One region of the Halalkalibacter oceani genome, then DNA from elsewhere that is predicted to be linked to it. Evidence: riboswitches for the same ligand, from Rfam matches in the RefSeq annotation. Region 1 holds a riboswitch; each other region holds the start of a gene.

Evidence for each region. A riboswitch is a leader RNA that binds a small molecule or an ion and turns the genes downstream of it on or off. The one in region 1 is predicted to bind cobalamin.
Region 2: it holds a riboswitch for cobalamin, as region 1 does, so the genes downstream of both, cobJ (precorrin-3B C(17)-methyltransferase) here and ABMB67_RS02945 (ABC transporter substrate-binding protein) in region 1, are expected to answer to the same signal.
Region 3: it holds a riboswitch for cobalamin, as region 1 does, so the genes downstream of both, ABMB67_RS21210 (ribonucleoside-diphosphate reductase subunit alpha) here and ABMB67_RS02945 (ABC transporter substrate-binding protein) in region 1, are expected to answer to the same signal.

Annotation. Positions count from the first base shown of each region.
Region 1 covers NZ_JBEPKD010000001.1:587,587-597,387, forward strand. Annotated here, with positions in the region: gene ABMB67_RS02935 (heme ABC transporter ATP-binding protein) at 1-1,028, opposite strand, end outside; gene ABMB67_RS02940 (FecCD family ABC transporter permease) at 1,047-2,105, opposite strand; gene ABMB67_RS02945 (ABC transporter substrate-binding protein) at 2,068-3,030, opposite strand; cobalamin riboswitch at 3,210-3,398, opposite strand; cobalamin riboswitch at 3,522-3,707, shown strand; gene metE (5-methyltetrahydropteroyltriglutamate--homocysteine S-methyltransferase) at 3,833-6,091, shown strand; gene ABMB67_RS02955 (hypothetical protein) at 6,108-6,281, shown strand; gene ABMB67_RS02960 (ATP-binding protein) at 6,591-8,369, opposite strand; gene ABMB67_RS02965 (response regulator transcription factor) at 8,369-9,085, opposite strand; gene ccsB (c-type cytochrome biogenesis protein CcsB) at 9,249-9,801, opposite strand, start outside.
Region 2 covers NZ_JBEPKD010000017.1:56,611-66,411, reverse strand. Annotated here, with positions in the region: gene ABMB67_RS16560 (cobalt-precorrin 5A hydrolase) at 1-725, opposite strand, end outside; gene cobM (precorrin-4 C(11)-methyltransferase) at 718-1,512, opposite strand; gene cobI (precorrin-2 C(20)-methyltransferase) at 1,505-2,230, opposite strand; gene cbiE (precorrin-6y C5,15-methyltransferase (decarboxylating) subunit CbiE) at 2,217-3,437, opposite strand; gene ABMB67_RS16540 (cobalt-precorrin-5B (C(1))-methyltransferase) at 3,422-4,531, opposite strand; gene ABMB67_RS16535 (precorrin-8X methylmutase) at 4,536-5,186, opposite strand; gene cobK (precorrin-6A reductase) at 5,187-5,960, opposite strand; gene ABMB67_RS16525 (sirohydrochlorin chelatase) at 6,029-6,868, opposite strand; gene cobJ (precorrin-3B C(17)-methyltransferase) at 6,886-8,547, opposite strand; cobalamin riboswitch at 8,714-8,897, opposite strand; gene ABMB67_RS16515 (hypothetical protein) at 9,137-9,721, shown strand.
Region 3 covers NZ_JBEPKD010000032.1:8,445-18,245, forward strand. Annotated here, with positions in the region: gene ABMB67_RS21170 (hypothetical protein) at 227-664, opposite strand; gene ABMB67_RS21175 (hypothetical protein) at 968-1,369, shown strand; gene ABMB67_RS21180 (GLUG motif-containing protein) at 1,387-1,824, shown strand; gene ABMB67_RS21185 (hypothetical protein) at 1,842-2,000, shown strand; gene ABMB67_RS21190 (OmpL47-type beta-barrel domain-containing protein) at 2,166-3,221, shown strand; partial or broken gene ABMB67_RS23485 (hypothetical protein) at 3,178-3,285, shown strand; gene ABMB67_RS21195 (hypothetical protein) at 3,585-4,109, shown strand; gene ABMB67_RS21200 (YbjQ family protein) at 4,799-5,119, shown strand; gene ABMB67_RS21205 (hypothetical protein) at 5,281-5,853, shown strand; cobalamin riboswitch at 5,964-6,154, shown strand; gene ABMB67_RS21210 (ribonucleoside-diphosphate reductase subunit alpha) at 6,340-8,532, shown strand; gene ABMB67_RS21215 (ribonucleotide-diphosphate reductase subunit beta) at 8,555-9,589, shown strand; gene ABMB67_RS21220 (ATP-binding protein) at 9,703-9,801, shown strand, end outside.

The sequences.
Region 1 (9,801 bases):
GTCATCATCGCCAGTGTATCCTCGTCATCTAAGCCATGCTCCGTCAAAAATGCGCGGTACTCCTCCTCCGGATCAACAGCGTGATAATCTTTGTCAACATGGCGGTTCACAAATGTATGATGCCAGCGGAAGCCGGCGCCAAGTACAGCGGACGACAATGTTTTCCATTTCGTCACGCTCGTCATTTTGATCCACTTGTCTGTATGTTCAATCGTAAGAGCGTCAAGCGCGGAAGCTGGCGCCTGCTCCCCATTGTCGGGAATAAGCGTAATTAACGGCCGCGGGACAGAGGGATGTTCCTTGCGCATGAGCGTTGTTTGATAGACGTTCGCCAGCTGGTCTTCTTTCAACACTTTATGCGGTGAATCGAGCGCGACCATTTCCCCCTCTTCCAAAAGCAATATCCGATCGCAGTAAAGGCTGGCCATATTCAAATCATGGAGCACTGTGACGACGGTTAATTGACGTGTTTCCGTCCACTCATGCAAGGCGTCGAGCAGCTGCATTTGATGGGAAAGGTCAAGATGGTTGGTCGGCTCATCAAGCAGAAGTATATCCGGTTCCTGCGCGAGAGCCCGTGCCAACAGCACCCGCTGCCGTTCGCCGCCGCTCAACTGCTGAAGCGGCGTGTCGCGGAACCTCCACGTATCCGTTTGCTTCATTGCAGCCCTGATCACCTCTTCATCCTGCTTCGTCGTCCGTTGCAACCAGCCTTTTTGATACGGATAGCGCCCTAAAGCGACGACCTCGGAAACAGAATACGAAAAAGCGGTTTCCGCCTGCTGCGGCAAAACGGCCATCTTTTTTGCCAGTTCCTTTGAGCTGTAAGCCGCCAGTGGTTTGCCATCGATCTCAATCCGTCCGTCAGCTGCAGGCAAACCGCCATTGATCGCTTTCAGCAGGCTCGTTTTTCCACTTCCGTTCGGCCCGATAATGCCGAATACTTCACCTTTGTTCACCGTAAACGTAAGCGAGCGGACGACATCCTTCGTCCCATATTGTACAGTGAGATCCTCACAAGTAATCATCGTCGTCTTCCTTTCTATTCACGCTTGTAATCTGCGCTGTCTCAGCAAAATAGCAGCAAATACCGGGGCGCCGACAATCGCGGTAATGACACCGATCGGCAGCTCCGTTGGCGCGATAATCGTCCGCGCGACCAGATCGGTCAGCGCGAGAAAGCCAGCGCCGACAAACATTGACAGCGGCAATAAGTGGCGATGATCAGGTCCCCAAAGCAAGCGTGTCAAATGGGGGATCACTAACCCGACAAAGCCGATCGTGCCGGAAACAGCGACTGCTCCACCCGTCAGCGTCGTCGCCCCAAGGAGTATGATCACTCTTCTGACGGCAATATTCACACCGAGCTGCCGCGCCGTTTCCTCTCCGAAGGCGAGCGCATTCAATTCCTTGCGGCAGAAAAACAGCAACAAAAAGCCGGTTAGAAAAAATGGCAGCATCAGCCAAATATAGCTCCAGCCTCTCATCGCCACGCTTCCCATCAGCCAGCTGATAATATGACGCAGCTCCTCGCCGGTCAAAGCGATCATCAAGGAAATAAACGCACCTAAAAACGAACTGAAAATAATCCCGGCCAAAATAATCGTTTCCGTCGCCATCGAACGCTGAACAAGCCTCGCGAACAGCATGACGAGAAACAGCGTCGCAAAGCCGGCCAGCACGCTAACCAACGGCAACGTAAAACGGCCGATTAACGGAAGCGAAAATGAAAAAAACAGCACAGCGACCGCACCGACCGCTGATCCTGACGATACGCCGAGCGTATAAGGGTCAGCGAGCGGATTCTTCAAAAAGCCTTGAAAGGCCGAGCCGGCGAGGGCGAGACTGGCGCCAACGAGCATGGCCAGCAAAGCGCGCGGAAAACGGATTTCCATCACGATATTGATAAACATCGGATCAATTGTCTGCTCCACCTGTAGAGAAAACACTTCCTGTAAAATGATTTGCACAACAGTGAGAAAGGGAAGCCGGACGCTTCCCCAACTGATGCTGACGATAAGTGCTCCGATACAAAAGAGCACGACAGAAGCATAAGCTATAACAAGATTATTCGCCAAATACCTCTGGATAAACTGCTTTCGCAAGACCCTCGACTCCTTCTGCCAGACGCGGACCTGAACGTGTCACCTCATCTGAAACTAAATCATAGATGCGATCATTGACAACCGCAGGAACATCCTGCCAGGCCGGGCGCTCTTTAATCTGCTCGGCGGCATTGTCGACATAATAGCCGTACGTCGTGACGATGACATCAGGCTGGAAAGCGACCGCTTCTTCTTCCGTATACGGAATCCAGCCCTCTTGCTCACCGGCGGCATTGATCGCATTGACGACCGTTAACATCTCATCAAGAAAGGTTCCTTTGCCAGTCGTGTACAACTCAGGCGCGGGCGACACTTCGACCCAGACTTTGCGCCGCTCTTCTTCGGCGATTGTACTCGCTTTTTCTTCCACTTCGGCAAACTTGGCCTGCATATCAGCGATTACTGTTTCGGCTTCTTCTCCGGCGTCAACTGCCTCGCCAATCATCCGGATCGTTTCATAGACCATGTCAATCGAAGCTGCATCATAAACAACGACAACGGGAATACCCGCGTTGCGAAGCTGATTCAGTCCTTCTTCGGAGCTGTGGGCATTTGAAGCGTGGGAAAGCACAAGATCAGGCCCAAGCGCGATCACCTTTTCCACGTCAAAATTCATATCACCGACGCTCTCAACCTCCAACACTTCCTCTGGATAATTGTCCCACTCTGTTCGTCCGACGACCGTTTCCCCTTTTCCTAAGGCAAAAATCGTTTCCGTAATGCTCGGCACAAGGGAAACGATGCGCTCTGGCTGTTCTTCGAGCACCACTTCATTTTCTAACGCATCTATAATGGTTTTAGGATAGCCGGATTCGCTTTCCTGCTCCCCCTCGGCAGTCTGTTCCGTTTCTGTTTCCACCGGTTCGACCGGCTGTTCCTCGGGCTGTCCGCCACAACCCGCCAGGACAACAGTCCACAGCAGCATTACGATCGTGACAGCGATCCATTTCGTTCTGTTCACACTCTTCCACTCCTTTTTTCTCTTCCCTTATCATAGAAAAACACTCCTCTATAAAGAGGAGTGCCGGGACAGTCAATAACGCGACCAGGCTTTTCATTTGAATGATAAGCCAGATCATTATTGCTTCCCCTTTTCCTCGAAGGTTTCACACATTCGTAAAGGCAGGTCTCCTGACTTATGCATGACAATTTCTTCCCCTTCCCATCTACAGCTTCAGACAGTGGGCTTCTAAAGAAATCTAGCATTTACAGTGGCGGGACCGTGTTGGACTTTCACCAACTTCCCTATTATCATCCAGGCTGGCCTGGACGACCTTTACGATTGCTATTCAATTTCAAATAAGTAATTCCATTATACATGAAAATGGACAGGCTCGCAGTTTTTTTCGATTCTCTTTTTAAACCACAAATTAAAGATTGACAATTCGTACAGTTCTGCGGTAAAGTGAGTACCAATTTCATATGTTGGAAGCTGGTACTTTGATTTTATCGAAGTTTAAAAGGGAATCCGGTGTTGAATCCGGAGCGGTCCCGCCACTGTAATAGAGGAGTTATCGTGATCACGTCACTGGCCAACGGCCGGGAAGACCACGATGATGATGATACTAGAGCCAGGAGACCTGCCAGCTTTAACAGCACTGTTTTTACCTACGGGAGATAGGGAGGTGTTCACGATATAACGACTGAATTGTGGATATTATTACCTTTTACCTGGTAATAATATCCTTTTTTGTTTGTATGAACGATGAATGTAGGAGGTTTGATTGATGAAAACAAGTAATTTAGGATACCCGCGGATCGGAAAAAGCCGCGAATGGAAGCGTACGCTCGAAGCCTTCTGGGCGAACACAATTACAGAAAAAGAATTTCATGCGCAAATGAAATCCCGACGTCTCGAGCATTTACAGGCGCAAAGCGAGAAAGGAATTGACCTCGTGCCGACAGGCGACTTTTCTTATTATGATCACGTGCTCGATACAGCAGCGATGTTTGGCCTTGTCCCAGAAAGATTCGCCTATGACGGCGGACCCGTGCCGCTGTCGACTTACTTTGCGATGGCGAGAGGCGAAAAAGGAGCACAAGCTTGCGAAATGACGAAATGGTTTGATACGAACTACCATTACATCGTACCGGAATTGGAACAGTGCGCCCCAAAGCTCGTTGATAACAAGCCGCTGCGTGACTTTTTAGAGGCGAAGCGCGAGCTCGGCCTTCATACGAAGCCGGTCATTCTCGGCCCATTCACGTTTGTCACATTGGCTAAGGGCTATCAGCCGGAACAGTTCGCCTCTCTCCTGCAGCGCTTTATCCCTGTTTATCAGCAAATGCTGCAGGAGCTGGCCGCAGCCGGGGCGACAATCGTTCAAATCGATGAGCCGGCTCTCGTCCTCGATATTACAAAAGAAGAGATGGCGCTCTTTACTGCGACCTATAAAGAAATCGCGCAACATGTGCCTGAGCTTGCTCTCATTTTGCAATCGTATTTTGAAGCTGTCACTCATTATCAAGAGCTGATTGCGTTGCCGGTCGCCGGATTCGGCCTTGATTTCGTCGACGGCCGCGAAGCCAATTTGGCCGCGATTCAGGCGTACGGCTTTCCGGCGGACAAAATTCTTGCCGCCGGTGTAATTGACGGCCGCAACATTTGGCGCAGCGACCTCGAAAAAAGCGTGGACCTGCTCAAACAGCTGAGCGACATCATCCCATTCGAACGCCAGATGATCCAGCCTTCGTCAAGCTTGCTGCACGTCCCGGTCAGCGTCCGCCAAGAAACAGAGCTCGACCCAACGATTAAGGCCTCTCTCGCCTTTTGCGATGAAAAGCTTGACGAGCTGACCTTGTTAAAGGACGTTATCAGCGGGGCAGCGAGCAAGGAAAAAATCGCAGCTCACCAGCAAAGCTACGACGAGCTCATTCGCTCTGATTGGCGTAAAAAGCAGGAGCCCGATGCCGTCCGCGCGAAACGAACAAGCTCCTTTCAAACGAGATATGAGCTGCAGCAACAGAAATGGCAGCTGCCACTGCTGCCGACAACGACGATTGGCAGTTTCCCGCAGACAAAGGAAATTCGCAACATCCGAGCCCAATGGCGAAAGAATGAATGTTCAACTGCCGACTATCAGGCCCGGATTCAGGCCGAAATTCAAAAATGGATTGCGATTCAGGAAGAGATCGGCCTCGACGTATTCGTTCACGGTGAGTTCGAGCGCAATGATATGGTTGAATTTTTCGGGGAGAAGCTTGCCGGATTTACGTTTTCTAAAAACGGCTGGGTGCAATCGTACGGATCACGCTGCGTCAAGCCGCCGATCATTTACGGCAATGTCGCGTACACGGGACCAATGACTGTCGAGGAAACCGTCTATGCGCAGTCGCTCACCTCTGCTCCGGTGAAAGGAATGCTGACAGGTCCGGTGACGATTTTGAACTGGTCATTTGTTCGAAATGACATCCCGAAGCAGGAGGTCGCTTTTCAAATTGCCGCGGCGCTGCTGCAAGAGGTCCAGGCATTGGAGCAAGCCGGTATTACGATGATTCAGGTCGATGAACCGGCATTGCGCGAAGGGCTTCCGCTCAAAAAAGCGAAGCGGAATGACTACTTGCACTGGGCGGTCGAAGCGTTCCGCCGAAGCACATCGGCGATTGCCGACACGACACAAATTCATACCCATATGTGCTACAGCGATTTCGCCGACATCATCGAGGCGATCGACGCGCTTGATGCTGACGTGATCTCGATTGAGACATCGCGCAGCCATGCGGAATTAATTTCTGCTTTTGAACATAACGTGTATGACAAAGGAATCGGCCTTGGCGTCTACGATATTCACAGCCCGCAAATACCCGAAGTAGGCGAAATGCTGGCGCTGATTGAGCGCGCCCTCGCCGTTCTCCCACCATCACTGTTCTGGGTCAATCCTGACTGCGGCTTAAAAACGCGCACAGAAGCCGAAACGGTCGCCGCTCTGACAAACATGGTGAAGGCCGCAAAAGCAGCCCGTGCCAAAATGCTTTCGACTAGATGAGAAGGAGTTGATTGAAGTGAGGTACGAACTTGTCCACTTCCTGCAGCATACAAATGATGAACAGCTGATGCTGGCCTTCATGAAAAACATGGATGGAAAAAGCTTGTCGACATTGTTTCACTATCTTTCTCTCACAGACGATATTACGAAAAAGCGCTGGCTCACCATTTATGAAAACCTCATCCCATAAGGAGGCCACTGAAAAACTTCCTTTTTCGTAACTCGAAGAAGAGTAATGGCTCCGCGCGTTGCGCGCCTTGCTTCGAGAAACCCACTCGTAGCAAGGCTTTTCAAATCAGGCAACGGCTACGCTCATTACGAAAGAGCTGCTAAAAAAGTATAAGTCGTACTTTTTCAGCAGCTTCTCCCATAAGGAGGCCATTAAAACCTTCCTTTTTCGTAACTCGAAGAAGAATAACGGCTTCGCGCGTTGCTCGCCTGAACAAAGAGGGTGCGGCAAAAGGATTATTTTCTCCTTTGCCACACCCCTACTTTCACTTTATTCATTCTGCTCCTTCGTCGGAATAAAGAAAGAGAATGTCGTCCCTTCATTCACCTTGCTGTGAACCGAAATCTGGCCTTGATGGGCCTCGATAATGTTTTTAGCGATCGCCAGACCAAGTCCTGTGCCGCTTCGCCCTCTCGTTCTTGCTTTATCCGCCTTGTAGAAACGTTCAAACACGTAAGGAAGATCGGCCTCCGGGATGCCTGAACCATTGTCCTGGACATCGACCTTTAATCCCTCCGCAAACTGACGGACAATCAAGGTGACGTTACCGCCTTTTTCTGTGTGGCGGATCGCATTATGAAGCAGATTGGTCAGCACCTGTTCAATCCGGTCAGGATCGCACATAATCGTCGTCACATCGGCCGTTTCCAACTCCAGCACAACATCCTGCTCCCGGGCCAGTCCCTGGAACTTGCGGACGATCCGTTCGACAAACGGCTGCACCTCGGTCGGCTCAATCTTCAGCTCGACATGTCCCGCTTCCATCCGCGCCAAATCAAGCAGTTCATTGACAAGCCGGCCCATCCGCAGCGATTCCTCATAAATTATTTTCGCAATTTCTTTCTTTTCCTCATCGGAACCGGCGATATCGTCAATGATCGCTTCACTGTAGCCTTGCAGCATTGAAATCGGCGTGCGCAGCTCATGAGAGACATTGGCAATAAAATCTTTACGCAGCTTATCATGACGGCGCTCCTCTGTCATGTCGCGAAAGACGGCGACCGCCCCGCGAATATCATGATCATCATAGAGCGGCGTCATCAAGATCGTCCAGCTCCGCCCTTGCATCTCATACTCAATAAACTGTTCCTTCTCCAGCGCCACGACGCGCTGGAATAATGATTGCAACGCTTCGGGCAGCGCCTTATCCTGTTCATTCACCATTCCCTGTTCATAATACCAGGATTGGATAAAACGGTCGGCAGGCGGATTTGTCAGCACGACGTCCCCTTTTTTATTTAAGGTGATAACGCCATCCGCCATGCTGACTAAAATGCGCGAAAGCTGTTCTTTTTCCTGATTCAACGCGTGAATATTATTGTTCAATTCACGCCCCATCCGGTTAAAGGCAATCGCCAGCTGGCCAATTTCATCATGAGTTAAAATCGGAACCTTCGTTTTAAATTTCCCTTCGGCGACCTCAAGTGCGACCTGTCTCATTTTCCGAAGCGGCGCGGTAATCCGCGATGACAGGAAGAAAGCAAAGATCGTGGTAAGAATAATGGCAATTCCGGCCGAAAAATAAATGATCTGCTTCGTTTCATTGGATGTCTCTTCAATCGCCGACAGCGACTGATAGAGAAAAACCGCACTGTCTTCCAGCTCCGTTGGCTGAAGCGGCACACCGACAATCATGATTTCCGAATGGCTCTCTTCCCCTTCGCTTAAAAAAGGAAAATCGCCCTCTGTCGTGACGACTTTCTCCCCGGAAAATACTTGGGACAGCGCCTGATCGGTAAACAGGATTTCAAGCGCCTCCCGCTGCAATTGATCACTGCTCCATACGTTTTCTCCTTCAACGAAAATGATAATATCGGATTGAAAAGCAGCGCCGTACTGCGAGATATTTTGCAACGCATCTTCCTTTGATTCATAGCTTTCATACATCGAAGCAATCATATTCGCATGGTTGACGAGCTGCGATTCTGCCTCACTTACATTAAACTGCTCAAACGATTGCAGCAGCAGAACCATCAGAATCGTCAGGACGACCGAAACAAGAAACAAAATCGTCAGCCATAGCTTTCCAACTACACTGCGCCAGAGCATTACTCCTTCACAGCCTCAAATTTATAACCGATGCCCCAGACCGTCGAAATTAAAGCCGCGGCTTCAGGAGAAATTTTGTTAAGCTTTTCCCGCAATCGCTTAATATGCGTGTCAACCGTTCGTAAATCACCGAAGAAATCATAATTCCAGACATCCTTTAGCAGCTGCTCACGCGAAAACACTTTATCTGGAGATTGAGCAAGATAATGAAGCAGCTCATACTCCTTCGGGGTCAAATTGATTTCTTCACCAGAAACGGTGACGCGATGCGCATCATTGTCAATCGTTAAATGTTGAAAAACGAGGACATCCTTCGTCTGCGTATCCGTTTGCAAGAACTTTGTCGAAGAAGAACGGCGGAGTAACGCCTTGACCCGCAGCACGACTTCGCGCGGACTGAACGGTTTGACGATATAATCGTCTGTCCCCACTTCAAATCCTTGTACGCGGTTCGTTTCCTCGCCTTTTGCCGTCAGCATCATGACCGGTGTTGCCTTGGACTTTCTCAGCTCCTGACAGACTTCGATCCCGTCCTTGCCCGGCATCATAATATCGAGCAAAATCAAATCATATTCCTCATTTAACGCCATCTCTAACGCTTGTTCGCCATTCTCGGCTTCTTCGATTTCATAATTTTCTCTTTCTAAATACATTTTTAATAAGCGTCTAATGCGATCTTCGTCATCGACAACTAAAATCCGTGCTTCTTTTTCCATTGACCTTTTCCTCCTCGCTATGTTTAACAGTAGTGTACCATTGTCCCCCCGGCGAAAAAAGCGTAACAAAAGCCGGTAAAATAAAAGCTGCTTAGGGGATGTCTCAAAAAGGGAAACCATACCCCCTTTAAGACATCCCCACCTTCACTTTATTCCTTACCTATTATGCATACGAGTGTAAGCCGGCAATGACAAGGTTAACAAAGACGAGATTAAACATTATAATCCCGAAGCCGATTACACACAACCAAGCCGAACGCTCTCCATGCCAGCCTTTTGACAAGCGCAAGTGCAAATAAGCCGCATAGAACAGAAACGTAATTAACGCCCATACTTCCTTAGGGTCCCAGCCCCAGAATCTCGTCCACGCATATTGCGCCCAAATCATCGCAAACACGAGCCCGCCTAATGTAAATACCGGGAAGCCAATCGCAATGGCCCGATAGCTGATCTCGTCAACAGCTTGCAGGCTGACGCGTCTTAACAACGGCTGCAGGATCGCCCCCACCTTTTTGCGGAAAATCAACCGAAGCAGGAAATATAAAACCAAGCCGGTCAGCATCGACCAGATGACCGTGTTCAAATCGTTCGCCCGAATAATCGCCGGAGCGTTCATAACCGGTGACAAAGCACCTTCCGTCAGTAGCGTCCCTTCATTCGGACCGACAAAAGCCGGCATCGGATAGACCATCGTCGCTTCCTCGGCATTTTCGTTA
Region 2 (9,801 bases), on a different contig from region 1:
CCCAGGCAAAGTGTCTTCGGCCGGTAGAGCACACCCTTTGTCCGTAAAATGGTCATCCATTCTTCAGGCAGCAGCCGGTCTGAAATGACGAGAGCGGCCTGGAAGCGGTCCGGCTCAGCATCCGCTAACGAGGAGACAAGCGTAAAGTGAGACGGCAGCGCTTTGTCATGCTTCCACCAGTGACGCTCCCCCGCTTCCTGGACGATCAACACCGGCTCTTCATTGACGATTGCCGCGCTGACCGGCGTCACAGCCTGCTCATCCTCAATCGTCCAGCCGAATTCCCGCCCGAAAATGTCGACCGGAATTGTTTTTTGGACATCGGAAGCCGTCGTAATAACCGGGATCGCGCCAAGCAGTCCGGCAATCTCCTTCGTCAGCTCATTCGCTCCGCCGACATGGCCGGATAGCGCGCTGATCACAAATTGACCACGATCATCGACGACGACGACAGCCGGATCGACTTTCTTTCCTTTCAAAATCGGAGCGATCATCCGGATGACGGCACCGAGCGAGATCACGATCACGAGTCCGTCATATTCGGCAAACAGCCGCGGCAGCTGAAGCTTGACCGAGCCTTCAAACAGCTGAAAGCCCTTTTCTTCCTCATCCCCGTAAGCATGCTTCGTCATATAGTACAGGTCGGCATCCGGACGCTTTTGCCAAAGCTGGCGAATCAGTTCGGTGCCATGCTTCGTGATGGCGACAAAAGCGATCTTATCCATTGGCTGGCTCCCCTTTCCGAAAGCCGTGCGTAAATGTTTTGTCATAGAGCTTTGATTCGTATTTGCCACGCTGTTCGAGCAATGCTTGATCCGCGGCCTTGCTGATGATCACCATTGCCTGCTTGCGGATGCCGGCTTTGCGCATCTCCTCATCCACCGTGCCGAGCGTCGCCCGGACAATTTTCTGATCAGGCCATGTCGCCTTGTAGACAACGACGACGGCGTCGGATTCCTTCCAGCCGGCAGCCAAGCATTCGCGCACGACTTTTTTCATCAACGTCGCGCTTAAAAACAGGGCGAGCGAGCATTGATGCTTGGCGAGGTCGATCAGCTGCTCTCCTTCCGGCATCGGTGTCCGTCCTTCCGCCCGCGTCAATATGACGGATTGCGTCAGCTCCGGTATAGTCAGCTCAATACCGGCCGCGGCAGCCGAGGCGAAGACCGAGCTGACACCGGGAATGATCTCATAGCCGATGCCGCGCTCCTTCAAGTAGGTCATCTGCTCAAAAATCGCACCGTAGACGGCCGGATCGCCGGTATGGACGCGCGCGACACTGTGCCCCTTTTCCACTTCCGCGACGATGATTTCGATGATTTCCTCCAAATGCATCCCGGCCGTCTTGATTACAGCTGCTTCCGGCTTTGCCTGCTCCATCAGCGCCGGGTTGACGAGCGAGTCGGTGTACAGCAGGACATCAGCCTCCTGCAAAATCTTCTGACCCTTCACGGTAATTAAGTCGGGATCACCGGGCCCGGCGCCGACGATATACACTTTCGCTTCAAGCATGAACGCCACATCCTTTGCGCACGAGCATCAGCGTTAAATATTCCAGCTCTGCGGTTTTTAATTCCGTCACATCACGCCAAATGTATTCCTCGGACGAAGTGACCTTCGTTGCGACCGCCGCATCCTGTACGAGGTCAAGCTCCTCGAGCAGCTCGATCATCATCGGCAGCACCTTGGCGACCTTGATAAAGACAAGCCCGTCATGGTCCAGCAGCGCCTTTTTCATCTGCTGGCGATCTTCGGTTGCCGGAATAACCGCCATCCAGTCATCGCCGTCCGCCAGTGGAATGCCAAGCTGTGACGCCACGCCATTGACCGAGGAAATGCCGGGAATCGACTTGATCGGCACCTCAGGATAGGTCGCCTTCATCGTCCGCTGCAAATGAATAAATGTACTGTAAAGCATCGGATCGCCCTCTGTCACGAAAGCGACGGTTTTACCGACGGACACATGGGCATAAATCTCAGCGGTAATTTGCTGCCATTGCTCCGTCAGCACAGCCTGATCCTTCGTCATCGGAAAGACGAGGCCGAGCATCTCTTTTTTGTTCATGTCGACAAACGCTTCAATAATTTGATGGGCGTAGCTTTTACTGCCCTTTCTTTTCTTCGGATAAGCGACAACATCAGCCTCCTGCAGCATCCGATACGCTTTTAACGTAATTAGCTCCGGATCGCCAGGGCCGACACCGACACCGTACACTTCACCTGTTGCCATCTGTCTCCTCCTTCGTTGCTGTCAGAATATAAATCGGATTTAACGCATCAAATCTTGTCATATGTAAAATCGGCTTGCTCCGGGACAGCTGGGCAAGTGTCATCTCAAGCGCAAGTCCTGCCTCCTTGAAAGCGGTCTGTGCTGTCGCCAGCGTTTCGACCGTCACGGCGTTCAGCACAATCCGGCCTCCCGCTTTTAACCGTTCCGCACAGGTTCTAATAATTTCCGGCAGCTCTCCTCCCGTCCCGCCGATAAAGACGGCATCCGGATCGGGCCAGCTGTCAAGCTGCGCCGGCGCTTTGCCATGAACAACGGTAAAATCGGTGCGAAATGTTTTCATATTTTCATAGCAATTGGCCAGATCGGTCTCGTTTTTCTCAATCGCAAACACTTGCCCTTCTGTCGCAATCCGCGCCGCTTCGATCGCGACCGAGCCTGTACATGCGCCGATATCCCAGACAGTGCTCGTTTTCGTCAGCTTCAGCGCGGCGATGCTGAGCGTGCGCACTTCTTTTTTTGTAATCAAGCCTTTATCCGGCTTGCGCTGGCTGAAAAGATGATCATCGATCCCGAGCGGGAACGAAGGCGCCTTTCCGGTCTGCTTCAGGATCACAAGATTGAGCGGATGCGCTTCGTAGCGCGTAAGCTCGTCCAGCTCAAACCAGCCTGTTTTCTCATTAGCGCCACCGAGCGCCTCCGCTACGAACGCTTTGTATTCGCTCATGCCATAGTCGAGCAAATAGGCGGCGATTGCTGCCGGGCTGTTCGTTTCATCCGTCAGCAGACAAACCTTCTTCTGCCCGTCGATTTTTTGCGCCAGTCCTTTCATCGCCCGTCCGTGTACGCTAAGAAACGTCGCATCATGCCAACTTTCCTGCATTTTTGCAAAACCGGCCTGAATCGAGCTAAGCGCCGGATAAAGTTCAATCTTCGGTACTTTCTTCGCCAAATAGCCGCCAATCCCGTAAAAAAGCGGATCACCTGAAGCGAGAATGACCGTTTTTTTGTCGGTTTCGAGCAGGCGTTCAACCGTCGCCTTCAAACCGCCTTTCAGTCCAATTTTCTCCCCCTGATAACCGGGAAAGAACGCCAGCTGGCGCTCGCCGCCGACGAGCCGCTCGCTTTCGTCTACCCATTGCTGATAGAGCGCCGGCCAGGCAGCCGGGCCCTGCTCACTCATGCCAATGACCTTCATTGTCGCGGCCATCTCACCGCCTCCCTTCCTAATAGCTCATTTTTCATCGTCAACAAAATCGTTTCAATCGTCAGCCCGCCGTTCACTTCCTGCAACCCGGCCTCTGATGCATAGCGGCACAAGCGCTGAAAGAAGTCAGCATAGCCTGCCTCATCGAGCATCGTCCCGACCTGAGAGGCGGTATTCGCCTGCAAAATCTCCTGCTGAAGCTCCGGCGGGACTCCACTTTCCACGGCGACCTTGGCGAGAAATTCAAAGCTGACCGGAGCGCTTTTCGAATGGACCATCATCACGCCCTGGGCTACTTTTGAAAATTTCCCCATCATCCCGACGAGGGTCACCTGCTTCATCCGTTTCGCCTTGCACTGCTTTAACGTAAAGCCGACAAAATCACCCATTTCGATAAACGCTTCTTCCGGGGCATCCGGGAAAAGCTCCATCGCATATTTTTCACTCCGTCCGCCCGTCGAGCAGATGACATGCTCGCAGCCGCTTTCTTTGGCGACCTGCAGCGCCTGGGCGATGCTTGCGCGAAACGCCGAAGTCGAAAACGGCACGACCGTTCCCCTCGTACCGAGAATCGAAATGCCGCCGATAATGCCGAGCCGGCTGTTTAACGTTTTCTTGGCGATTTCCTCTCCATCCGGCACGGAAATGATGATCGAAATGCCCCGCTCGACGCCGGTCTCCTCCAGCACGTCCTCTGCAACCTCAAACAGCATCCGGCGCGGCACAGGGTTAATCGCCGCTTCCCCGACCGCCACCGGTAGCCCCGGCTTCGTTACCCGGCCGACGCCGACGCCGCCATCAAGCTTAATGCCAGGCGCGCTCTCCCAGGCGACACGCGACACGATTCGCGCACCGTGTGTCGCATCGGGATCGTCGCCGCCATCTTTAATGATCGCCGCCTCGGCATACTGCTCGGTAAATTGAACAGACTCCATTTGAAAGGTGACAATTTCTTTGTTCGGCAGCTTGATCGTCGCTTCGTTAACCGCTTTTTGCGTAATCAAACTAAGAAGCGCCGCCTTCGTCGCCGCCGTTGCGTTGGAGCCTGTCGTATAGCCATGCCGCAGCTGCTTTGTTTCCTTTTGCCCGCTTGCCATCTTTTCAGCCTTGCTGCTCCGCCATTAAGGAAATCGCGTTGATCGCGGCCACGGTTACCGGACTGCCGCCTTTTCTGCCAACGTTCGTAATAAACGGCAGATCAAGCTTCGCCAGCTCCTCCTTCGATTCGGCCGCCGAGACAAAGCCGACCGGCATTCCGACGATCAGCGCCGGCTTTGCTTCCCCGTTTTTCACAAGGCGAATCAATTCAAGCAGCGCGGTCGGCGCGTTTCCAATTGCGAAAATGCCGCCCTCCGCCAGCTTGACCGCCTTGCGCGTCGCCACGATTGCTCTCGTCGTGTTGAGCCGCTTCGCTTCCTCGATCACATCGGGATCGGAAATATGAACGTGAACGCTTCCGCCAAACTTTTCGATCCGCGGCTTGCTGATGCCGCTTTGAATCATTTGCACATCGGCGATTACCTTGCAGCCAGAACGGATCGCCGCCACGCCGGCGCGTACTGCGTCAGGATGAAAGAGCACGCTTCGCCCAAGCTCGAAATCGGCCGAGGCGTGGATCACCCGCTGGACGACGGGGTATTGCTCGTCGGTAAAGGAATGCTCGCCAAGCTCCTCGGTAATCATCTGAAAGCTCTTTCCTTCAATCTCCTGCGGTTGTACGGTCAACGGTTTAAATTCTGTTTTGAAATCCATTTATTTTCCCTCCATCAGCTTAGTGACTGTTGCTACAACATCTTCCTTCGTATGAACGAGATCGTGGACATCCTGCTTCGGTCGCTCGATAACGATCACCTCCAAGCCAAGCTCCCTGGCGGCTTCCAGCTTCTCATCGACCGAGCCGACCTTGCCGCTTTCCTTCGTGATGACGAGGGTGACGCCGAACTGGCGATAAAGCGCCTTGTTAAGCTCCTTTGAAAAAGGACCCTGCATCGCGACGATGTTTTTTTGCTCAATGCCCAGTTGTTCACAGCGCTCCATATTGTCCTTGCGCGGCAGCATCCGCGCGATCATCCGCAGGTCAGGCAGCCCGAGCAGCTTGTCCGCAAAGACAGCGAGCGTCTTGCTGCCGGTCGTCAGCATAACGACCCCTTTATGCTGACTCGCAAGCTCAGCTGCCTCGGCGTAGTCCGCAACGAAGCTGATCCGCTCATCCTCGGCAATCTTGCTCGCCTGCCGCTCAAACCGGACATAAGGAATGCCTGCCTGTTCCGCGGCCGCGTGCGCATTTTTTGAAGCCTCCTCGGCAAAAGGATGGGTCGCATCGACAAGGAGAGAAATGTGCTTTTCCTGCAAAAGCGCCGTCATTTCCGCGATCGTCAGGCGGCCGACGCGCACCGGAATTCCGGCCTCGCTGATGCTTGCCGCCCCGCTCTCCGTCACGACGCTCGCCAATAACGGATAGCCCGCATCCTTTAAGGCGATGGCCACTTCGCGCGCATCACTCGTTCCGGCCATAATAAAGATCATCCGCTTTCACCTCTCTTTTGCAGATTTGTTTTGCAAGACCCGCATCCACCTATGAAAGCAAATACGTTTTAATGATGATGGTGGTGATGATGATCGTGGTTGTGGTCAAGCTCAAGATGCTCCTTCGCGAATAAACGGTACTGACAGTTATCGCAGTTTAACGCGGCCAATCCTTGTAATGCTTCCTCGGCTCTTTCCTTGAAAATCGTCGCCAGCAGCGGATGGAAGCCAAAAAACTTCGTCATCAGAAACGATGCGTCCGGATAGCTTCGCTTGAAGCCGTCAAGCTTCTCCTCCATCCGGTCCATCAGCACGCCGCTGAAAAAGAAGTAAGGAAGCAGGCAAACCGAGCTTGCGCCGAGCTTTAAAGAGCGTTCGACAGCTTGTTCCACCGTCGGTGAAGTGACGCCGATAAACGACAGCTGGACATCGGTCATATTCAGCCGTTCACTAAGCAGGCGCGAAATTTTGTACAGCTCACTGTTCGCATCACCGTCACTGCTTCCGCGTCCGACGATTACGAGGCTGCTCCCTTCCTTCGCCTGCCAGCCGGCTTCTTTCAACCTGTCGGCTAAAATATCAATCACGCCCGGATGCGACCCGATCGGCCGGCCATATGTAAAAGAGACGAGCGGAAACTTCTGCCGCGCCTTGTCCATGTCCGCCGGAATGTGGATTTTCGCATGCCCGGCCGAGAAGAACATCATCGGCACGAGCGCGACCTTCGTCGCCCCCTGCTTCACGCACGCTTCAATTCCAGCGGCAATCGACGGCTCGGCAAATTCCAGAAAACAGGTTTCGACAATATCAGCCTTGACCTGGTGCTTCATCCCATTGACGAACTCCAGCAGCTGCTCGTTTCCCTCCGGCTTTCGGCTCCCATGGCCGATAAATAATACAGCTTCCATCTTTTCTCCTCCTTTTGTTAATCGCCGCACACATTGTCAACGGCGATCGGCTCCGGCACGTCACGGTACTGATAACCGGCAACGACCTGGACCCGTTTAAAAAACTTGTGAAACCGTTCATTCGGCATGCCGCGCTGCTGGAAATCGCGGACAACCTTGACGACTGTTGCGACGAGCTGCTCCTTGCTCATTCCTTCGGCGACGAGCTGGCCGACATGGGCGTTTCTCCCTGTCGTTTTCGCCCCTAAAAACAAATCAAATGCTTTTTTGCGGTAGATGATGCCGATATCGTTCGTCGGCGCGCCGTAGCACGCCATTCCGCAGCCGTTGAAGCCGATCGTCAGCCGCTTCGGCACGGGCTCGCCGCCAATTGAGCGAAAGATCTCATCAAGCTGCGGCAATGATTCGCCCTTGTCACCGTCACAAAAGTCACACGCCTTGATCGTGACAACATCGCCGACTGGATGCAGCAGCAGCCCCTCCCGCTCAAGCTCGGCCGTCACCTGTGCCGCGTCCCCCGTTTTCATCGTCACCTTCATTTGATGATCGGGCGTATATTCAATCTCGCCTTTATCGCCAACTACCTCGCCAATCAGCTGCATTTGCGCCGCACTGAATTTTTTGTTGGCAAGACCTGGCGAGAGCGCAAATTCAAACACCGTCTCCTGCCTGAACAGACTTTCCGGCGCCGGCTCAACGTCGCCTTTCCCGCTGCTTTCCTCGCCGTGCAGGAGCGAAAGCGCTTCTTCTGCCAGCTCGCGCAGCGATCCCCGCGCCGGTTCGGGTCCTGCTTCCTCGGCAAGCTCTTGAAGCGAAGATGAAGCCGGTTCAACTTCCTCTTCACCTTGATGAAGCGCCCACGGCTCGTGCTCCGGCTTTAAGCGCTGATGCGGCCGCAGAGCCTGCTTCGCTTCTCCAAGCGTATATTTTTTCTGATAGCCGCGCGGCGTGATCATCTTGCCGTCGTACATAAACGTCGATCCATTGCCGATGATGACCGTCGTCAGCATCCCGATCTCATGCTCAAGCATCTCGCCGAGCGTTGTCATCACGATATGCTGACGCTCGCGATAGGCGCTTTTGACAAGTCCAACAGGCGTCTCGGCAGAACGGTATTGCAGCAAAATCCGCTGCGCCTCTTCAATCTGTCTCGTCCGCCGCCCGCTTTTCGGATTGTAGAGCGCAATCACAAAATCAGCCTTGCCGGCGGCGTCAAGTCTGGCTTTAATCAGCTCCCATGGCGTCAGATGGTCACTGAGGCTGATCGTGCAGGCATCATGCATGATCGGCGCGCCGAGCAGCGAGGCGCAGGAGTTAATCGCCGAAATCCCGGGAATAATTTCAACCTCGACCCCATCCTGCTCCGTCCAGCCTTTTTCAATTAACACCTCATAGACGAGACCGGCCATGCCGTAGACGCCGGCATCCCCGCTTGAAATAACCGCAACCGTCTTTCCCTCTTCCGCCTGACGCACGGCTTCCTGTGCCCGGCTCACTTCCTCCGTCATTCCGGTCCGGATAATCGCTTGATCCGTCAGCAACGGTTTAACCAAATCCACGTACGTGTTGTAGCCGATAATTGAATCACTTTCAGCGATCGCTTCCCTCGCCCGGCCTGTCATATGCTGCTCGTGGCCCGGCCCGAAGCCGATCAATAAAAGCTTTCCTTTCGCTCCCATCGGATGTCCTCCTTTTTGACCTTCGGGGAAAGCGGGGCAATAAAAAAAGCCTCCACCCGCAAAAGGGTTAGAGGCTAGTCCTTTTTTATCATCATCTGAAAAGGAATCCAGCAGAGACAGCACTGTCGTCTCCTGCTCTAACACCTCCCCATCTCCCGTAGGTCAATCAGTGTCGTTGGAAAAGGCAGGTCTCCTGGCTCAAGGTCTTACGCTGCTGCTCCTTCCCGTCCGATGGACAGTGGCTCGTGCATACAGCACTCCTTTTACAGTGGCGGGACCGCGTCGGCTTTTCACCGAACTTCCCTTTTAGAAAGTCAACGATGACTTTCACCTTTTCCCAAACATATGCAATTTCATGTTTCTTTTACAGTACGTAACAATCTGATAGAAGTCAACTATTTTTTCCTGCATTCCTTGTTTCACAGCTTACGAGAGATTCACTGTGATAAACCGGATAATCGGCGATTTCAACTAGTGGAGAAGGACATTTTCTCATTGACAACACAGCTTTTAAAAAGATAATGAGAGTAGGATTCTTTTTCCAATTCCAAAAATACTAGAAGCCATTCCTCATAAAGGAGTCATAGAGATGAACAGGAAAAAAACAATCATAATTTCAGCAATTGTTGCTCTACTCGCAGCGACGGTTTACGTGGTCGCCGATGCGACAGTCGTTAAAACGGCTCCGCTACAATTCGGCATGATGGAAACATTTGAGAATTACGAAGAACGACTGGAAGGCAGCGATTTAGCGGTCGTCGCCGTCCTGAATGGTGAGCCGGAAAACGTCGTTTACTATGAAGATGGATTACCTACCCCCAGCAGCCACCATTTGAGCGATATTTTCATACAAAAAGTGATCAAGGGTGACGAAAGTTTGGAAGGTTCTACGATCACGATACGTGAACCATATTATATTGTCGATAACGGATGGGCGCCAGGCGTTACTGAAATCTATTACGGCGACTATACCGGCATGAAAAAGGGCGCTGAGTATTTGCTGTTCCTCGGATGGACGGAAAGCTGGGGGCAATACGGTATCGCCTCCGCCCACGAGGGGAAATTTGATTTAAGCCAACACGATGAAGAAGAAAAGCGGGCGGTTGAACAAAATCCTGATTTGCAAGAACTGAGAAGCGACATTTTAGCCAATGTGGAGCTTGAGCTTGACTGATCGGGTGGTGAGGACGGTGTAACTGCTAGACTAGATTTGACAGTTTCTGCTTGATCATGAACCCAATCCGTTAAGCTATT
Region 3 (9,801 bases), on a different contig from region 1:
TATTACATTATAATCCAACCCCTTAAACCCTTTCCGCAATAAGTCATAATCCTGTACTTAAAGCATCTCAGGAGCCATTTTCTTTATATATTGCAGCGCTAATATAGGCAGACCAGCTTCTAGAGCAGTCTCTACGGCCTCCTTCATCAAGCCTTCTTCGTTTAAAAATAAAGCTGCCCTTTCTTTTATGCAGGTGTCTGTTTCTTGGAAAGGAGTGAATCGTTCCTTAATAATTGCCTGCACAATGGGGGTGAAATCGATAGAGCCAGCGATTTCTAACATTTGTTTTACATAACAAACAATGCTGTTCAAGCAGGAGAATAAGTGAATGCACTACTTTCTGGATTAATTTCTTGGCAAAATCAATCGTGAAGTAAGGCGTCACGCATAATGGATGGATTTCTGTCCAGATCGCTTCGGGTATATGTTGAAGCCACTCCCCGAGAACATAACCCTCCAAGGATGGCGTGATTCTGTCCATACTATCCATCAAGACACCTTGATCGGAGCGGTTATGTTGAACTGCCAAGTGGAGCAAAGCAGGACAGCCGTCTGTTATAAAGAAGATGTCCGACAGCTGGATTGCATTCATTTCGATTTCAGGTTGCTGGTAAAACCAAACCTCGCTTTCCTCATAAGAAAGCTTTAAATCCTTTGAAGCCAACTGAAACTGCTTGTGTAGTAAGTCAGAGCAATTGGATAAATACGGTAAAGCCTCTCTCGACAGAAAAATGAATTTAGTCGAGGATTCGCTGTGCAAAATCCAATCTTTGAGTTCAGCTAGTGCTTCTGGATGATGCAAACGGTGGACGTGATCCAATACGAATAGTACGTGAGGGGTCTTGTGATAGTTTAATTGTGTTCTGAACAGAGATTAGGTGAGTTTCTGTGGGGAAATTCACGAAGCAACGTTAACCACGAAATAAAACGGAGCGAAAATGGTCATTCATTAGGGAAGGATGGTAACATGCTAACAAACAAACGATTGTACAGGGCTTTTACTATTGGAATTTTGCTGACGCTATTTGTCTCAATACCGGGTTTAAACGAGAAAGTTCAGGCGGAGGCAAGCGCAGAAGAGATAGAAATTTACGATGCGGCGGATCTCGATAATATCCGAAATGACTTGTCCGGCCATTATATCCTGATGAACGATATTGACTTGGAATGCACAGAATGGAAACCAATCGGAAAATGTGAAGATGGAACTTCCGATTACAGAAATCCATGTGAGATCACGGATGAACGGTTCTCCGGTATTTTTGACGGCCAAGGGTATGAAATAACGAACCTTTCTATCACTACGTATAGAATAGAAAAGTTGGTTTATTTTCGGCTACAACTTCGGAAAGCAAGAGCAAAAATGTAGGCGTAACGAACGTAACTATCAAAACTGGAGCTGATCAGCGCAATGTAGGTGGTTTGGTTGGCATGAATGAAGGCAAGATCGAGAATGTAAATACTTCTGGGACGATTCACAGCGAGTTTCAAGATGTCGGTGGACTGATTGGCTATAATGAATCAGGAGGAGAAGTGACTATCTCCCAGTCTGCGGCAAATGTGACGGGAAGTCACTATGTTGGTGGATTAATAGGAAGTAATAGAGAAAATGTTTCATACAGCTATGCTACAGGAGACGTGGCGTCAGATGGAGATGCAGGCGGGTTGATCGGCAATAATAATGATGGTTCTGTTTCATATGTTTATGCGACAGGTGATGTGACGTCAGACGGAGATGCAGGTGGATTAATCGGTTTAAATAATATACCTGTTTCCTTTGCATACGCGACAGGGGAGGTTGAAGGCGTAATGGTAGGGGGCTAATTGGTTATAACAACAAAGTGGAAGTATCAAACGTTTATGCGACAGGGAATACTAATGGCACAGATAAAGCGGGAGGCTTGATTGGTTACAACTGGGGCAACGCTTCCCATTATTATGCTGGTGGAGGAGTTACGGCAGGTGATATCGCTGCTGCGTTAGCTGTGAATGTAGGGTAGGTATCTTTCTCTTACTGGAATAAGGAAACCTCCGGAGTGAATGTAGGAGCTTATCAATTTAGTAGCGATCATAGTATAAAGGATCAAGTTGTCCGTTTGGAGATTGCGGCTGAGATGAAAAGACAATCCACTTATGGACATCTGGATTTTGCTGATACTTGGACGATGATCGATGGGGAGTCTTATCCCCGGCTAATTGCAGACTTTACCGCCAATCACTTGTCTGCTTTAACGATAGAGGATGCCCAAGGAACTGCAACTGCGATGTGGGATGCAGCGTTTGACCAAGGGAACCATTCGTATACGGTGACCTTTGATCAGGCAGTCGAAGAGGTGGTCTTTGATGCGCCTCCTGTTCATTCTGCCGCAGAGGTTTGGATCAATGGGGAGAAGATGGAAGGGTCGGTTACGAAAAAAGTCGGTGCGGGAGACAATCTCTTTGCGCTGGACGTTTATTCGAATCAGACAGAATTTGTGGGTAGATATGAAGTAACCATCAAGGTACCCTCGAAAATAACTGAACTGGTCATACCAGATGGGAAGTATGGGATTGGGGATACATTGAAGTTTACTGCAGTCTATGACACGCCTGTTACGGTGGACGGCACCCCGACTTTGCCGGTTTTGATCGACGGAAATACTTATTTGGCAAGCTATACAACACAGCCGGAAACGAATCAGCTTCAATTTGAGTATGTGATCGAAGAGGGGATAAGTGATTCGAGTGGCATTGAGGTTGGAGCGATCATACTCCCGGAGCTTGCTCGCATCCTTGCTAACGGGATGGATGCTTCGCTGCAACTGCCTGTGAGCGATACAAGCGGAATAATGATCGATGGCATTTCGCCGACCATTGATATCGGGATGAAGAGGGCCTACGGCCAAACTTATGTGGCTGACACTTGGTCAAACCAGGAAGTGACAGTCACGGCGATTGTGTATGATGATTCAGGGATTTTTTCCTTCGTATACTCATTGGATGGTGGCGTCACCTGGAGTCCGTATGACTCACCGATCAAACTGAAGGAGGACGGTTCCTATTCGCTTGTGTTGAAAGCCATGGATATCGCAGGCAACGAAACAACTGTGCAACGTATCGTTAAGGTCAGCTCAAGTGGATTAAAGCTCACCCCAACACTTGAGCTGGTACACGAGCGGCGACTGGACAAACTTGAGTGTGACGGCAAGCATCGATGCGAAGACAGGTGTAAGTGGCATTGACCATATCACCTATACATTGAATGGTGGAGCCCCTCAAGCCTATCAAAATGGAGATCCGATTACTATAAGTGCTGAAGGGGAGCATATGCTAGTGTTTGCGGTCACCGACAAAGCGGGCAATACACTTGACTCATCCATTGCGATTCACATTGACAAATCTGAACCGACAGTTACTTTTGGTACAAATGGAACGGAGAGAGGGTCAGCATCGGCACGGACAGCAGTGAATGTGTCGGATGATGCTAGTGGTCAAGACCCAACATCTATAAGGTATTTATGGTCACCCAATACAACAGCCCCTACATCAGGCTGGACTTCATTTGTAGATGGAGAGATATTGACAAAAAGTGGTGTAGATGGTGATTGGTATTTGCACATTCAAGCGAGGATCGGGCAGGCAATACGGTTGAGACCCATTCCAATCGGTTCCAATTGTATACACCTTCTGGTACCGGGAACACAGGCCGTAATGATTCATCAGACAGCAGTGCTGACGACTTTTCTTCACCTTCTTTAACGATTGAACTAAGCTTCAACCCAGACGGTGGAATAAACCTCCATGTCGATCCATCTGCGTTTAAGAAGATAACGTTGGAAGACGGCGTCGCGGAGGAAAATTTCTTTCTTTCGAAAGAGATGATGAATGAATTGATAGCACATTTGGCAGAGGGAAAGAAACCTTATATCACCCTTGAAATCAATAACACAGAAGAGGCTGTACAGATGCAGTTTCCGGCGGGTTCATTGGGGGTAATGTTGGAATCTTACCTGGAAGCGGTGTTTAAGGTGATGCGGAATGTCTCCAACTTCCAGCTGCATGAGAATGCTCTTGTTCTGCAGGGATTGGGCGAGCAGCTTGGTGTAGAGATGGGGGATATGAGTGTGTAAAGTTGGCTATAAGCATTCATATTTTTAGTCTTTAGCTTTTCCCGACAGACGACTCCCTATGCAATCGCTTCAAAAGAATCTTAAAAATGAAGCGATAAGACTTCTAGGGGATAGCCTAATCCATAACTATCGGTTGCGCTAGTGTTCTTTGGAATCTCCATCTTCAAATTTCGCAAGAAAGTAAGGTGGAATAGTTCAAATATCAGGAAAAGTTTCTATCCATTGTTGCTGGCTCTTTTTAACTTAACTCTGCAAATAAATTTCCGTTGTACTCTCTTGCATATGACCGATCGCTTTCATGATATCTCTCGTTGGTACTCATTGCTGACCAATGTACTTACTGGATTGACTCTAGTGGGGTAGCCCGCCGGTTAAAGGTCACTCCACCAACCATAAGTCTATACAACATAAGAAGGGAAACTGGCTGTTGAACATTACAGATGAAAAGATCGGTATTTTATTCCGAACAAAGCAATTGTGAATTGGGAATCCAGTACTATCAAAAATAGATCAACAAGGCTTTCACAGGGTCTTGTTTTGTAAGTGTCTTATTTCAGTCTTTCCTAGAAGTTAGTTAGTAAAAATTCTATATTACGGATAACCAAACATTTACGTGATTTCATTGGTCGTCTTGCTGCTGATTCTCATCAGAGAAAGGCGCATCGAAAAAAAGGAGGAAATCGATTAGGATGATAGTGACTACTGAGCAGGTGGCCGGCTATGAAATAACAGAGGTAAAGGGCTATGTCAAAGGAAGCACGATCCAGACGAAGCATATTGGACGGGATATTACAGCGGCTTTAAAAGGAATTGTCGGCGGAGAAATAAAGGGATATTCTGACATGATGGCGGAAGCGAGAAAGCTGGCGATCCATCGGATGGTCGAAGAGGCTGAAGCGAAAGGAGCCAATGCGGTTGTCGGCATGAGACTGCAGTCGGCTACATTGATGAGTGCAGCTGCAGAAATTATCGCCTACGGGACAGCGGTTGTGATTGAAGCTGAGGGATGAGGAAGAGAGGGCGGGCAAAGGGAGCCCTAATCGTGTGCAAATAATCAGCCTTAAGACGGATAGGATTTGCAACCTCGGAGCGTTTTTCCATCTTCAAATTTATAGGATGATCTATAAAGAAAGATGCTGCTTTAGCTGCGTCAGAAGATGGAGGCGAGAGGATGGATGTTTATATTATACTTACCGATACCGGAACGGTTTTTACAAGGATGATCAGGTTGTTTACAAAAAAGCGCTTGAACCATGCGTCCCTGTCTTTTGACAAAGAACTGGAGATGACCTGCAGCTTTGGACGGAAACGAATGAATAATCCTTTCATCGGTGGATTTGTAAAGGAGAATATGAGAGACCGTTTTTTCGGAGAAGCGTATTGCGCGATTTATCGCTGCTCTGTAACGGAGGAAAGCTATCAAAAAATGCTGTCCTACGTCCGGGAAATCGAGACGCAGCAGACAAGCTATACGTATAACTTCCTCGGACTTTTTGGCGTTTTGTTTGCGAAGGAAATCAAGCGGCCGTATGCTTTTTTCTGCTCGGAATTTGTTGCGACGGTATTGCAGAGAGGCGGAATTTCTGTCGGTGGGAAGCTTCCCTGCTTTGTAAAACCTGATGACTTAGCAGCTTGCAAGCAGGCTGTTTTCCTTTATGAAGGCCGGGTTGAGGGATATTTTTCACAGCATTTGTCCTCGGTGGGATCAGGCAGTCTGAAAGATGTTCTGGAGCAAGTTGGCTGACCCTGCCCTCATCCTTTCCTATCATTCTTCAAAAACAAATCTTGCAACTCAGACAGAAATCCATTACTATATACAATATATCGTGATTGGTCGCGAGGATGACAACTATATATTGATGTGGATAAATGGCGCCATATACGGCTTAATAGGGAATCTGGTGAAAATCCAGAACTGTCCCCGCAACTGTAAGTGTGACGAAATGAGAAAACCACTGTGCAAGCAGGTAGATCGCTCTTGTATGGGAAGGCTCATTGTAGGACGAAGCACGAGTCAGGAGACCTGCCACTTTTTCCAAAGTCAGCTATCTTCGGGGACTGAGAAGTGAGACGGCACAGCTTTTAAAGCGGTGGAATGTTCAAGGATATTCCATGCCTAAAGCTGAACATTACACTCTCAATCTGCCGTTTTACGCCCTTTCTCAGCCCGAGAAAGGGCGTTTTTTGATGGAATTCGATGGCCTCGAAATTTTTGAAGGAGTGATGGAAGATGAGCAAAGCAGGAACAGTGGAACGATATGGGATAGACGAGCTAATCAGTCGATTTAGCGATTTACCGATCGCCGAGTGGCTGGAGAAAATGGATAAAGACATTTCCTGGGAAAAGCGGGCGCTTGAAGCGTTGAATCATCTCGATGTTGATGAGCCGGATTGGACATATGTCGCGGCGCAATGCTATCTGTACTCGATTTATGAGCAAGTCACAGGCTTGCGTGGCACAGCAGTGGAGCAATGGGCTTCGACATTCCCGGCCCAGGTCGGTCGATTAATCGCGGACGGCCTGTACGATGAGCGGCTGGCGAGCTATTCGTCACAGGAACTCGCTGAGCTGGCCGGCGTGCTGGACCTTTCTCAGGATCAGCGCTTTACATACATTGGAATTAAGACATTGGCTGACCGTTATTTGACGAGAAGCTATGATGGAACGCTTCAGGAGCTGCCGCAGGAGCGCTTCATGGTGATCGCAATGCTGCTGATGGTCAAGGAACCGCGCGAACGTCGCCTTGAGCTGGTGAAGGAAAGCTATTGGGCGCTCTCTCATTTATATATGACGACGGCAACGCCGACATTGGCGAACGCCGGAAAGAAGGGAGGGCAATTATCAAGCTGCTTTATTGATACGGTCGAGGATGATCTTCGAGCGATTTTCGACAGCTGCACCGATGCGGCGACCGTCAGCAAAAATGGCGGTGGACTTGGAATCTACCTTGGCAAAATCCGGGCAAAAGGGTCTTCGATCCGCGGCTTTAAAGGAGTCTCCTCCGGTGTGCTGCCATGGATGAAGCAATTGAACAACGTCGCGGTCAGCGTTGACCAGCTTGGCCAGCGCCAGGGGGCGATTGCCGTTTATTTGGATGTGTGGCACCGCGATATTTTTTCCTTTCTTGATGCGAAGCTGAACAACGGTGATGAACGACAGCGGACGCATGACTTGTTCACCGCTGTTTCCGTTCCTGATTTATTTATGGAGGCGGTAGAAAAGCGTGAGAATTGGGCGTTGTTTGACCCGCATGAAGTACGGCAGGTGATGGGCTTTTCGCTGGAGGACAGCTATGACGAGAAAAAGGGTGAGGGAAGCTTCCGCGACCGTTACCGCCGCTGTCTGGAGGAAGAGGCGCTTTCGCGCGTGGAAGTGCCGGCGATTGAGATCATGAAGCGGATCATGCTCTCGCAGCTTGAGACGGGCAGTCCGTTTATGTTTTACCGCGATACGGTGAACCGGATGAATCCGAACCGGCACCGTGGCATGATCTACGGCTCGAATCTTTGTACGGAAATTATGCAAAATATGAGCCCGACGATCATTGAAGAAGAGCATACGGAGGACGGGAAAATCATTACGACGAAAACGCCGGGTGATTTTGTCGTCTGCAATCTGTCCTCGATTTCGCTCGCCAATGCCGTGGAAGATGATGTGCTCGAACGGTTAATTACGATTCAGGTGCGGATGCTCGATAATGTGATTGACCTCAATCAGATTGAGGTGAAACAGGCGCAGTTGACGAATGAAAAATACCGCGCGGTCGGACTGGGGACGTTCGGCTGGCATCATTTGCTGGCGAAGAAAGGAATTCGCTGGGAAAGCGAGGAAGCCGTCGCCTATGCGGATGAGATTTATGAGCAAATTCATTATTACACCGTGAAAGCCTCATTGCTGTTGGCAAAGGAAAAGGGCGCCTATCCGGCGTTTTCCGGCTCCGACTGGCATACGGGGGACTATTTTGCGAAGAGGGACTACACGTCGGGAAAATGGAATGAGCTGCGGCAGGATGTGGCAGAGTACGGCGTGCGTAACGGCTATATGATGGCGGTCGCGCCAAATGCGACGACCTCGCTCATTGCCGGCTCGACTGCTTCGATTGATCCGATTTTTGCGAAGTTTTATGTTGAAGAAAAGAAAAATTACCGAATCCCTGTCGTGGCACCGGATTTGACGGCGGAAACGACCTGGCTCTATAAGCAGGCTCACCTGATCGACCAAAAATGGAGCATCCGCCAGAACGGACGGCGTCAGCGTCATGTCGATCAAGGGATTTCCTTTAATCTGTATGTGCCGAATACGGTGAAAGCAAAAGAGCTGCTTGAGCTTCACCTGCTCGCCTGGCAGGAAGGGTTGAAGACGACCTATTATGTCCGTTCGACCTCGGTGACGGTCGAGGATTGTGAGAGCTGCTCCAGCTAAATTGGAACAAAGGGGAGAATCGATGATGATGGAAAAAAGAAAGCTATACGATGTCGAGGCACCGAATGCCTCGACCGCGCTGATCAACGGCAAAAGCTCGAACGTGCTGAACTGGGATGATGTCCGTTACTCATGGGCTTATCCACTGTACAAAAATATGCTCGCCAATTTCTGGACGCCGTTCGAGATCAATATGACCCATGATGCCAAGCAGTTCACCTCGCTGACGGAGCACGAGCAGGAGGCGTTCAAAAAAATTATCGGCTTGCTCGCTTTTCTTGACAGCATCCAAACCGATTACACGCTGCGGGTGGCCGACTATTTAACCGATTCAAGCATGGCGGCGCTGATGAGCGTTCTGTCCTTCCAGGAAGTCGTTCATAACCAAAGCTATTCCTATGTGCTGTCAAGCCTCGTGCCGAAGGCGGTTCAGGATGAAATCTATGAATATTGGAAGCATGATACCGTGCTGCGGGAACGAAATGAATTTATCGTCGATGGCTATGAGGATTTTACTGAGCGTCCAAGCGCCGAAACGCTGGCGAAATCGATTGTCTATGATGTAATTCTCGAAGGGCTGAATTTCTATTCAGGGTTTGCCTTCTTTTATAACCTCGCCCGCCATCAAAAGATGGTCTCGACATCGACGATGATTAATTATATTAACCGGGATGAGCAGCTCCATGTCTACTTTTTTACGAATCTCTATAAAGAGCTGCTTCGTGAAAATCCAGAGCTTGATTCAGCGGAGATGAAGCAGTTTGTCGAGCGTGCTTTTCACAGAGCGACCGAGCTGGAGATGAACTGGTTCCGCTATATTATCGGCGACCGGATCGACGGCATCGATCCCGGGGAAATGGAAGCCTATTTAAAGTTTATGGCAAATAAACGGATCAAACAGCTCGGCTATGAAGCGATTTACCCGGAATACCGGACGAATACGATGAGATGGATTAAAGCCTATGAAGACGTCAATGCCGCCAAAAGCGACTTCTTTGAGCAAAAATCACGGCAATATGCCAAAGTATCAAGCGATAACGGCTTTGATGAATTGTAGGAAAATAAGTCTGGCAAACAGGTTGAAAAACCATGTCGCCAGACTTATTTTATTGTTGGCAATATGAAACAATACGAGATGGAACAAGAAAGGGAAAAGGAGCCGGGGCGAAAATGCTGACGATAAAAGAGGGTGACTATCTTAAGTACATTGGCAACCCTAACGTGAAATTGAAGCTGCAAATGAAAATGACGTTGATCATCGGGCTGCTG